Regions from separate parts of the Lysinibacillus sp. FSL R5-0849 genome, predicted to be linked through region 1. Evidence: riboswitches for the same ligand, from Rfam matches in the RefSeq annotation. Region 1 holds a riboswitch; the other holds the start of a gene.
What was found. A riboswitch is a leader RNA that binds a small molecule or an ion and turns the genes downstream of it on or off. The one in region 1 is predicted to bind S-adenosylmethionine.
Positions count from the first base shown of each region.

Region 2: it holds a riboswitch for S-adenosylmethionine, as region 1 does, so the genes downstream of both, MKY80_RS21790 (cyclase family protein) here and MKY80_RS20450 (bifunctional homocysteine S-methyltransferase/methylenetetrahydrofolate reductase) in region 1, are expected to answer to the same signal.

Region 1 covers NZ_CP152004.1:4,126,955-4,133,327, reverse strand. The annotation lists gene MKY80_RS20460 (globin-coupled sensor protein) at 1-821, shown strand, start outside; gene MKY80_RS20455 (protoporphyrinogen oxidase) at 1,010-2,404, shown strand; SAM riboswitch class I at 2,507-2,606, shown strand; gene MKY80_RS20450 (bifunctional homocysteine S-methyltransferase/methylenetetrahydrofolate reductase) at 2,696-4,543, shown strand; gene metH (methionine synthase) at 4,536-6,373, shown strand, end outside.
Region 2 covers NZ_CP152004.1:4,395,168-4,401,540, forward strand. The annotation lists gene MKY80_RS21780 (helix-turn-helix domain-containing protein) at 1-1,300, shown strand, start outside; gene MKY80_RS21785 (hypothetical protein) at 1,450-1,851, shown strand; SAM riboswitch class I at 1,950-2,056, shown strand; gene MKY80_RS21790 (cyclase family protein) at 2,145-2,882, shown strand; gene MKY80_RS21795 (DedA family protein) at 2,912-3,508, opposite strand; gene MKY80_RS21800 (Cof-type HAD-IIB family hydrolase) at 3,582-4,355, opposite strand; gene MKY80_RS21805 (DUF2225 domain-containing protein) at 4,681-5,364, shown strand; gene MKY80_RS21810 (hypothetical protein) at 5,387-5,740, shown strand; gene MKY80_RS21815 (erythromycin esterase family protein) at 5,884-6,373, shown strand, end outside.

The DNA.
Region 1 (6,373 bases):
GGGCCATTTCTAAAATTTGTAATTTCGAGCAGCAACTTGTTTTAGAGGCATATGAAAATACAGTTGAACAGCATAAAGAAAACATGGAACTAGAAAAAGAAGCAATTGAACGACAAATTGTACACTCCTCTGAATTGCTTGCGACCATTTCACAGGAAACCAATAATTCATTTTGCAGACTAAGCGAGCAGTCTGGGGAAATTGAACAATTGGCAAAGAGATCGCTAGAAGTGTCTACGCTGGCTGAAAACCAAGCACTGGATGGACGTGAATGTTTAAAGAAACAATCACTAAATATGCATAATATTATTCAATCTCTTCATGATATAGAAGAAAATATTGAACAATTATCTGATATGTCGAAGGAAATGGAAACGATTATGAGTGTCGTTACCAATATTGCCAATCAGACCAATTTGTTGGCCTTAAATGCTGCTATTGAAGCAGCCCGTGCCGGAGAAGCAGGGAAGGGATTTAGTGTAGTAGCTGATGAAGTACGTAAATTATCCATTCAAACAAAGGAATCTGTCACCGCTGTTGCATTATTGTTGCAAAAAACGAGTGAACGCACCGGGAAATTAGAGCAATCTCTCATTCATATCCAAGATGAGGTGGCATCTGGTGAGGATAATATGTTACACACGGAAGGACAATTTACAAATATAGTAGGGGCAATGACAGAAGCAAAAGATCAAAATGATTGCATGGCGACGAAAATACAAGCAATCGCAGGTATATTAAGTGGGTTGGGTAGTTCTTTTACTGAAGTAACGAACTCAGCAGAAAAATTAGCTAGCTTTGCCCAAAATTTAAAAAGCTAGATCACTAGTAGCTATATTAAACACTATAGTACTCATTATAATGTGTGTTTAGAAGCATATTCTTGGAGCTAGAGTTATCTCACAGTTGAGATAGCTCTATTTTTGCTAAATTTGTAAAGGGTTTAACGTAATTTTCAATGAAAATAAGTTTATACTGTAGACAGAACTAAAAATAGGGGCGGTTTACTATGAAAACAGTTGTTGTATTAGGTGGCGGTATTACTGGTTTATGCACAATGCATTATCTGCAACGCCAAGTGAAGGAAAAAAATTTAGATGTTCAGCTAGTGCTCGTAGAAAAAAATACATATTTAGGTGGCAAACTATATTCGGCCTATGAACAAGGTTTTATTATGGAAACTGGTGCTGATTCAATCGTAGCTCGCCATAAAGGTGTAATGGAGCTAGTGCAGGAGCTAGACTTTGAAGATCATCTCGTTTACAACGAAACAGGTATATCCTATATTTATACAAATAACGAGCTGCACGCCATTCCAGCGGATTCTACTTTCGGTATACCTATGAGTGTGGCATCACTTGAGGAAAGCACACTTATCTCTGACCAGGCCAAACAAGAAGCTTTAAAAGATTTAACTTTACCCAATGCAGGTTTTACAAAAGAAAGCTCAATAGGGGAATTTTTAACTTATTATCTTGGCGAAGAGCTTGTGGAAAATCAAATTGCACCTGTTTTAGCAGGTGTCTATTCTGGTGATTTACACCAACTTTCTATTGCCTCCACTTTACCGTATTTAATTGACTATAAAAATGACTATGGAAGTATCATAAAAGGTTTTGATGCGAATCGTGAGCAATTTGTTAAAGCTGCTAATAAAAAATTTATTTCATTTCAAAATGGATTATCCTCTTTAATTGAGCGATTAGAACAGACATTAACAGAGGTAGACATCATTAAAGGGGTAGCCACAAATCATGTCCAAAAAACGGGGAACAAGTATTCGATTTCATTAGCGAATGGTCAATACATTGAGGCAGATTATGTTGTTCTAGCGCTACCGAATGAAGCGGTTCAAAGTATATTACAGGACGACTCCTTAACACATTATTTTGATCAGTTTACTACAGCATCAGCCATTACTATTTATCTAGGCTTTGATGTGCCTGATGCAAACTTACCTGCGGATGGAACAGGCTATATTGTATCGCATAATTCTGATGTCACTTGTAATGCAGCAACTTGGACGAGTCGCAAGTGGAAGCATACATCGAAAAACAATCAACTACTTGTTCGCCTATTCTATAAGAGTATTAATCCGGCGTATGAGCAGTTACGTAAAATGACTGACGACGAATTGGCAGCCGTCGCTTTAGAAGATGTTCGGAAAAGCCTAGGAATTGATGAAAAGCCAACCGTTGTGAATGTCACAAAGTGGATTGATCAAATGCCTAAATATGACTTAGCTCACCGGGAAGCGCTACAAGGCTTACTACTAGAGCTGAATGAAAACTATCCGAATTTATCGATAGCGGGTTGCTCTTATTTTGGAGTAGGTATTGGTGCTTGCATTCAAAATGGGAAAAAAATTGGTGAAGAGCTTGCAGAAGAACTATCCAATTTCTAAGTTTTTAAGCAAATAATTTCTTTGTTATGTGAAATAGTCTTGACTCATTCGTCTGTAAACGATATGATTCTTTTAATTATTTAAAAAATTCATACTTAATAATTCTTATCAAGAGAAGCAGAGGGACTGGCCCATTGAAGCTTCAGCAACCAACTTTTTGTCAGGTGCTAAATCCAGAAGACCGTTGAGTCGAAGATGAGAAGGAACAATAATGATGAGTCGTTAAAGCCTTCTTTTTATATAAAAGAAGGCTTTTTATTATACAGAAATAGAGGAAGAGAGGCTAGTTTTATGGGATTGCTTGAAAAATTAAAAACGCATGTATTGACGGCAGACGGTGCAATAGGCACAGTGTTGTATGGCTATGGATTGGAGTATTGTCATGAGGAAATGAATGTTCAGAGACCTGAATTAATTGAAAAGATTCATAGAGAATATATCGCAGCGGGTGCTGATATTATTCAAACGAATACGTACGGTGCCAATGCCATTAAATTAGCTCGCTATGGACTAGAATCAAGTGTCAAACAATTTAATGAAGCAGCTATTACTATTGCTAAGCGAGCAGCAGCGGATGGCGGTCAATTTGTTTTAGGAACAATTGGTGGAATTCGTGGCATTCGTAAAAGCGATGCAACATTAGATGACATATTAGCGACCGTTGAAGAGCAGGCAAGTGTGTTACTTGCAGGAAATCCTGATGGCCTTTTACTCGAAACTTATTATGATTTTGAAGAATTAACAGCAACATTAAACGTGCTACGCGCCAAAACTAATATACCGATAATTGCTCAAGTATCTATGCATGAGCCTGGTGTTTTACAAAATGGTATGTCTTTAAATAATGCGCTACATGAGTTAGAGATTCTTGGTGCAGATATTGTTGGTGTCAATTGCCGTCTAGGTCCATATCATACGATTCAAGCGTTTGAGGCTGTAGAACTTCCGGCAAAGGCATTTATGTCAGCCTATCCAAATGCTTCGCTATTAGATTTAGAGGACGGGCGTGTTGTTTATGAGTCGGAGGCTGATTATTTTGGTCGCGCTGCTGTTGAACTGCGTGATCAGGGTGTTCGCTTAATTGGGGGTTGTTGTGGTACGACACCAAAGCATATTGCAGCCGCAAAGAAGTATTTAGAAGAGCTATCACCAGTTAGTGAAAAGCATGCGAAGCCTAAAAAGATTGAAATTGTTCGTGATGCCGAGCCAGCTAAATTTGAACCACTTCATGAAAAAGTAAAGCGTGAACGCTCGGTCATCGTAGAGTTGGATACACCTAGACACTTAGAAATAGATGGATTTCTTGAAGGGGCCAAACAACTATATGAGGCAGGTGCCGATGTAGTGATGATGGCAGACAATTCATTGGCATCCCCACGTATTAGCAATATTGCAATGGGGGCGTTATTGAAAAGTACTAATGGCGTGCGCCCCCTTACACATATTACCTGTCGAGATCGTAATTTAATTGGTCTTCAATCACATTTAATGGGGTTAAATGCCTTAGGAATTCATGATGTGCTAGCTGTTACGGGTGACCCAACGAAGGTTGGAGATTTCCCTGGTGCCACTAGCGTATATGATGTCTCCTCGATGGAGCTTATCCAATTAATTAAACAATTAAATGAAGGGGTTTCTTTCTCAGGGAAACCACTACGGAAAAAGGCTAACTTCTCTGTGGCTGCTGCATTTAACCCTAATGTTCGTGTTTTAGATCGTGCTGTGGCACGCTTAGAAAAAAAGATTGAGCATGGAGCAGACTATTTCATTTCACAGCCTGTTTATACAAAGGAAAAAATTATAGAAATATATGAAGCAACGAAGCATTTACAAGCACCGATTTATATTGGCATTATGCCCGTTACGAGTTATAAAAGTGCAGAGTTTTTACATCATGAGGTGCCAGGCATAAAATTATCTGAAGATGCTTTATCAAGGATGAAAGCATGTGGTGAAGATAAGGAACGCGCTACACTTGAGGGGATTGCAATTGCCAAGGAATTAGTAGAAGTGGCTGCGCAATATTTCCAAGGTATTTACCTTATTACACCATTTTTACGCTACGATGTGACATTAGAATTAATGAAATATATAGAGCAATTGGATGAACAGAAAAAAGGGGTAAGTATAAATGGCTAAGCACATGATTGAAGAACAACTTGATAAAAGAATATTAATTCTAGATGGCGCAATGGGAACCATGCTGCAAAATGAAAACTTATCAGCAGATGATTTTGGTGGAGAGGACCTAGATGGCTGTAATGAAAATTTAGTGCTTACTAGACCTGATGTCATTGAGAAAATTCATCATAAGTACTTAGAGGCAGGGGCAGATATTATTTGTACAAATACATTTGGTGGAACACCTCTTGTATTAAATGAATATAATCTAGGTGCAAAAGCGGAAGAAATTAATAAACGTGCAGTTGAAATTGCCCGTCAAGCAGTTGACAATTATACGACTTCCGACTGGCCCCGCTTTGTTGCAGGCGCAATGGGTCCAACAACGAAGACGTTGTCAGTTACAGGCGGCATTACATTTGATGAATTAGAAGAAAATTTCTTTGTGCAGGCAAAGGCATTGATTGAAGCAGGGGCAGATGTGCTATTGCTAGAGACAAGTCAGGATATGTTAAATGTGAAAGCAGGTACCCTTGGGGTAACTCGTGCTTTCGAGGTAACTGGTAAAGAATTACCTGTGATGATTTCTGGAACAATTGAGCCTATGGGGACTACTCTTGCAGGGCAAACCATTGATGCCTTTTATATTTCCATCGAGCATATTCAACCATTATCGGTGGGCTTAAACTGTGCGACGGGACCTGAATTTATGACGGATCATATTCGCTCATTAGCAGAGCTGTCAACGGGGTATATTAGCTGTTATCCAAATGCAGGCTTACCTGATGAAGAAGGATGTTATCATGAGTCTCCAGAATCTTTATCGCAAAAATTAAAAGGATTTGCAGAAAAGGGTTGGCTCAATATTGTGGGTGGATGCTGTGGTACAACTCCTGCACATATTGCGGCTATACGTGAAATTTTAAAAGATGAAAAGCCTCGTCAGCTACCAGAAAAAACGCATGGTCACGCAGTATCAGGTATCGAGCCACTTCTATACGATGATTCTATGCGTCCGTTATTTATTGGGGAAAGAACAAATGTTATTGGTTCTCGTAAATTCAAAAACTTAATTATTGATGGGAAATTTGAGGAAGCAGCAGAGATCGCAAGGGCGCAAGTGAAAAATGGCGCACATGTCATAGATATTTGCTTGGCGAACCCAGATCGTGATGAATTAGCAGATATCCGTGGCTTTATGCAGGAGGTCGTGAAAAAAGTTAAGGTTCCACTTGTTATTGATTCCACAGACGAAAAGGTTATTGAAGAGGCACTCAAGTTTTCGCAAGGGAAGGCCATCATTAACTCTATTAATCTAGAAGATGGTGAAGAACGGTTTGATGCCGTATTGCCATTAGTGAAAAAGTACGGTGCCTCGTTAGTTGTGGGAACAATCGATGAAACAGGGATGGCAGTCGATCGTCATCGGAAGCTTGAAATTGCTGAACGTTCCTATCAATTACTCACAGAAAAATGGGGAATGCAACCTGAAGATATCATTTTTGACCCATTAATGTTCCCAGTAGGAACGGGAGATGAGCAATATATTGGCTCAGCACTAGAAACAATTGAAGGAATTCGTCTCATTAAAGAAAAAATGCCCCGTGCATTAACGGTGCTTGGAGTTAGTAATATTTCGTTTGGCTTACCACCGGTTGGACGCGAGGTTCTCAATGCTGTATATCTTTATCATTGTACACAGGCTGGTTTAGATTATGCCATTGTCAATACTGAAAAGCTAGAACGGTATGCCTCAATTCCAGAAGCGGAAATTAAACTAGCCAATGACTTGTTATTTAATACAAATGATGAAACATTAGCCGTATTTACCGATTTTTATCGTGATAA
Region 2 (6,373 bases), 270 kb from region 1:
TCCTACTAGTCTCTTTACAAGTGTTAGAGAACTACGTCTCCTTCCTTTCTCTCAATGCAATAAACTATTAGAAGCTATTTATCGGTGTCGTCAAGCAAAGGATGAACACACTATTTTTGAGCAGCATGTTCGTTTTCAAGAATTGATGCTATTTATTTTTGAACAAAACCAACCGAAGCCTATACTACAAAATGATCGTCAATCTGTAGAGCAATCTATTCAATATTTGCACAAATACTTTGGAAGGGATTGGACTGTTGAACAGTTAGCAGAACTAGCAGAAGTTCCAAGATGGAGTTACTCTCGTATTTTTAAAGATATTACGGGGCAGATTCCTCTTCATTATTTAAATAGTATACGTATTGAAAAGGCCAAACAGTTATTAATGACAACTAATGATCGTGTCTTTGAAATTAGTCAGTCCATTGGCTTTAATAACGAATATTATTTTAATCGTCGTTTTAAAGAGCATGTAGGTATTTCCCCAGGGCAATATCGACGAAGTCAGAGCAATAATGTACGTGTATTTGCACCGTTCTTAGAGGACTTCTTTGTAGCTTTAGGGATTACACCCATTGCTCAATTCAGTCATTCCAAATGGGGAAAACAAGACTATTTAGGTTTGCAGGATGTTCCCGATATCGATGTACAGTTTGGAGAAGTGGATCGTCTCTTTCACTATAAACCAACTTTAATTATGTTAGATGCTGGTATAGAGCGTTGGGAAACTTGTCTTCATTTAAATAAGCTGGCCCCAATCTGTCACCTCAACCACCCTGGGGAGGACTGGCAATCGACTCTCTTTAAAATTGCTGATTTAACAGGGAAAACCTCTATGATGCAAGACATTATCATGGAATATGAGGATAAGGTACAGAAGGCTCGACGAATTCTCGGTAAATCCGTTTATGGGCAAAGTGTTGCATTTCTTCGCATTTCGTCCATTGGCATTACACTGTATGCTGGCCCTGAATGCGGCTATACAGGGCCAATCCTATATCGTGACTTGGGCTTAACGCCTCATCCATTAGTATGGAAAATACCGCTTAACCAGCGTAAAGCTCATCTGACATCAGATCAACTGCTACAGCTAGACGCTGATCATTTGTTTATCACCTTCGACAAGCAACACTCCATTTATGAGCATGAAGAGCGTACTATTTTAAAATCTTCTATGTGGAAAAACCTAAGAGCAGTTAAGAGCAGCTGTGTTTATGAGGTGGATTTTTTAACGTGGATGAATTATGGAATCCTATCACATAGCAAAAAAATAGATGATGTATTAAATGTTCTTGGCTAAAGAACGTAAAGGAAGCTGCCATGGCTTCCTTTTTTGTTTATGTAGCATATTATGTTTTACACTCCTGTACAGGACTATCTTTATCCAAACACCTAAAAAGATCATGATACATAAGATAAGATATCAGCTTTTGGATAGGAGGAATTGAATTGTATTATAATCCTTATCCGTATTTTGTTCACCCCTACCATTACCCAATACCATCGACAGCCCATCACCTTGCAGCTAGACCCTTTTCTCAACATTTAGCAATGCCGACCAGTAATAGTGCCTTTCCCCCTGTTGATACACAAAAATTAATATCTTCAGCTACGCGGATAAAGGCGATTATGCAGCAAGCACAATTACTTACGGATAAAATTGATAGCTCTCAACAATTTGCCCATGATTTAAAAAATGCTGCACAACTTTCAAATAAAACAGATGTCGAAAAATTGATTACATCCACAGGCATCACTACAAAATTCGAAACCAACTATACACCAGATAATTTTAGAATACAGCTTATGGATAGTGGTTGCTGTAGAGTAACGTTAATTTTGAATTGGTAAATAAAAATCTTAACCCTGTAATCCTATAAAAGTTGTAAACTATAAAAATATATGCTAAAGTATTTGTACTATTATTTCTGAAAATTCTTATATTCTATTTCTTATCAAGAGAGACGGAGGGATCGGCCCGATGAAGTCTCAGCAACCAGCTCAATCAGTATGGTGCTAATTCCTTTTGGCAAAATCTAAGCCTGAAAGATGAGAAGACGAACTACCCACGTATGATTCAGGGAGTCCTCTTCTATAGAGGACTCTTTTTTATTTACCATTACTTTTAGAAAGCAGGAAATTAAATGTCTAACGAACTTTTAGAAGCATTGCACTTACTAAAATCAAAACAATGGGTCGATTTGACACATACCTTCGGCCCACATTCACCTCATTTTTTTATGTTTGAAGATGCTAAATTTGAAACATTATTCTCGCATGATGACGGTTTTTTCGCACAGCAGTTTACTTTTCCCGGACAATATGGAACACATATTGACCCACCTATTCACTTTGTAAGAGATACTCGTTTTCTAGATGAACTAGAGCTAAAGGAGCTCGTTCTCCCGCTTATCGTTATTGATAAATCACAAGAGGCTACTAGTAATCATGACTTTACGCTCAGTGTCCAAGATATTCTAGAATTCGAGGCACAACATGGACAAATAGAAGAAGGTACTTTTGTGGCACTGCGAACAGATTGGAGTAAGCGTTGGCCCGATAAAGAAGCATTCAATAATAAAGATGTGGATGGCCATAATCATCTTCCAGGCTGGGGCTTGGAGGCATTACAATTTTTATTCAAGGAACGTAAAGTAAGTGCAATCGGTCATGAAACTTTTGATACCGATTCTGCTACTGATTTTCGTCAAAGCGGCAAATTGGATGGAGAATATTTTGTCCTTGATCAAGACACCTATCAAATTGAGCTTATGACTAATTTGGACAAGCTTCCTCCAAAAGGGGCTATTATTTTTAATATTGTACCTAAGCCTGAAAAAGCATCTGGATTCCCTGTTCGATCATTTGCCATTTTGCCATAATAAAAAGTCGGTACGAATCATACCGACTTTTACTTTTGTACGTTTCTTTTTTTCAATAAATAATAAACGATTAACATGACAAGGACAAACAGTAAGATGACATAAATACTGTAATGGGACAAATAGTAACCGACGAATCGCCACTTCTCCCCTAATACTTTTCCTAATGTTATAAATGTGAACGTCCAAATAAATGCTCCTGTATAAGCAAAGAATGCGAATTTCTTATAGGGATAATTATTAATAGCCGCAATATAAGCTGTCAGATGGCGTACACCTGGAATAAAATAGCCCACTATTAATAAAAAAGGACCTACTTTCGTAAACATTTTTTTAGTAAAATCAATTTTTTGCTCAGTTATATGAAATTTTGGCCCATATTTCTGCAAGAGCGGTAAGCCAAATCGGTGGCCGATATAGTAGCTTAAAGTAATACCTCCCATGGCGCCAATCAGGGCGCTTACTAACGCTGGGATATGTTCAAGACTTTCTCGATAAACACTATAGCCTACATAAGTTAAAAATACTTCATCAGGAAGTGGCAACCCAACAATGCCTCCAATTAGGATTACAATGATGCCAAAATACCCGTAATGTTCAATTAGAGATTGCACATGCTGCGCCATTTTCCGACCACCTAACACCTTTTCTATACAGTCATAACCGTATCCCTAAAAAATTGCTCAAGCAAATATGTCGTTAAATAATGTGAAGCTGACGTAAAGCAAAATCTATGCCACCTTCAATGGATTTCTTTGTAACAAAATCTGCAGCATTTTTTAGAGCTTGGCTCCCATTTCCCATGGCAACCCCGAGGCCAACCTGCTCTAGCATATCTATATCATTCTCTCCATCTCCAAAAGCTATTGCATCCTTAGAATTAATCTCAAAATAATCCAGTACAGCCTTCACAGCTATCGACTTGGACACATCCTGCTGTAAGACATTCACAATATAAGGATGCCATCGTTGCCGTAATATATTCGAAAATTGACAAGCTAATCTTTTTTCAGCCTGCTCATCTGCATAAAGACACATAAGAAAAACCTCTTCTTCTATAATGCTGTCATTTCTAACGGGAAAATCACGTAAAGACAATGTCTCTTGCATCGCGCTTAAGGCTAACGGATTTTGAATAGCATTCATCGTAAGTTGTTCTGTAAAAAATGTTAAGGAATGCTGTTGTTGCTGTGCAAAAGCTTGAACATTTTGAACAATGCCCTTATCAATCGGAATTTTATGTATGACAACATCCTTGTGCTTCACATATGCTCCATTTGCCGTAATAAAGGTTTCAATTCCCAAACTTTTCAGCTCTTCACACATGGACAATGGCCTTCCTGTCGCAGCCACTAGATGAATCCCTTTATCCTGTAGTAGGTGAATGGCCTGCCTTGTACTTTCTTCCACAGCGCCATCCTCATAATTGACCAGAGTACCATCCACATCAAAAAACACTATTTTAAATGTCATTTACTTCATCCTCTCGCACATAACTTTTGAACTATACAATTCAAATTGTCTATGAAATAAATTGTATATAATTCGACAAAATTCGCTCGAACTATATAACTTACTTTAAGTACACCGATAAATACTATTACAAGCTTATTTCTAATGATATTTAACTAAAAATGTAAGAATTATTTTTAATTTAATAATTCTAAAGGAGTATACCAAAGAACACAGAATTGTTAAAATGATAGATAATGAATTAAATACATTGAACGATTATCGATTGCGTTTAAATAGAACAAAAGAAATACTAATTCTAGAGCATGCAAAGGAGTTGATTCTTATGGCATTTAACATCTACTACTATGAAAGTAGCGTAGATTGTAAATTTTGCAAAAAGCATTTTACAACGTATAAAGTACGCCCAAATCGATATAAAATTATCGAGGAACAAACAGATTTCATGCCCGTCTATGATGGCCTAAACCCTTTGCTGTATGAAGTTGCTGTGTGCCCACATTGTGGCTTTGCTTTCCATAAATCCATGACGCGGACATACGGACCTTTCATGCAGCTCATAGATGAACTATACATTAAAGAGCTACAGAAACCTATGAATATCTGTCAGGAACGTACAATCGATGATGCCATTATAAGCTTTAAGCTGGCCTATCTAGTATCTCGCGCATCAATGGAAGAATCGCTTTTGATGGCAAATTTCGCATTAAAAATTGCCTGGTTATATCGTTTGAAAAACGACGAAGAATCTGAAAAACGCTACCTTTTTGCCGCTAGAGATTTTTACAGTAAATCATTTGCATCTAACCAGGAAGGTGGAGAGCGAATTCAATTTTTACATGCCGAGCTAAGCCTCCGACTTGGTGATATGACAGAAGCTAAAAAAGGATTTTCTAGATTAATTGCCGATAAGAATGTCTCGCCAAAATATCGAAAGCTAGCACGCAATCGTTGGGAAAATTATAAATATGATGAACAACCTATAACCGTTAAAGAAAGTATGAATTGATGTGACGAGGAGAGGACTAGTTATGTTGCTATTTCAAAAAAAGATAGATGTGAGAGAAGAGGATATTTTTTCAGAACTGCATCATTTTTTATTAAGAAAAAATAATCGTTATTTAACAAATGAAGAGGTTGTGACGTTGACAGGTGTCTCGTCTGAGCTGCTGTATAAATGGGTTAAAGCCGGAAAGTTAAAAAATTCGATTTTCCCAAATTTAGGCGCACCTTGTGAAAGATGTGGACAAATTACTCAAGCGAAAATTTGCGTGAGCTGCTCCTCCTCTATTATTGGTACCTTAAATCAAGAGGAAAAGGATCGGGCATGGTTTAACCAAATTCAACGAAATCACGTTAGAGCTAGTACGTATCATTATAAATAGCTATTGGCATCTCCATTTAAATGGAGATGCTTTCTTTTTTAACAATCAATTCAAATTTAAACAAAATTTAAACAAACTCCTCCTATGCTTTAAACTTTGCCCCTTATACTTAGGATCAACATAAAGAAAAGGGCTGATTTTCAATGAAACATTATAGAAAACGGAAAGCTTTATTAAGTACAGCACTGACAAGTTTAATCGTATTCAGTGGCATAACTAGTGCTTCAGCAGCTGACCCTGCGATAAAAGAGCAGGAAAAATACGGAGCGGTTCAACAGGCTAGGACTACTACTGAAACATTAGAGGATTGGAAAAAATGGGTGAATGATCATGCTTACAGCTTGACTTCCATTCAGCCGGAACCAGCTAGTTCTCAGAAAATCCCTTCTAATAAATTTGAGGACCTAGCAATGCTAAAGCCATTATTACATGATAAACGAATTGTCTTTTTAGGTGAAAGCTCTCATGGGGTCGCACAGTTTAATCTCGCTAAAACTCGTTTAATACAATTTTTACATCAAGAAATGGGTTACAATGTTTTAGCCTTCGAAAGTGGTCTGGGCGATGTCATGAATGCCCAAGGAAAAATTGATAAACAAGCTGCACTACAAACGATGAAGGATGCTATTTTTG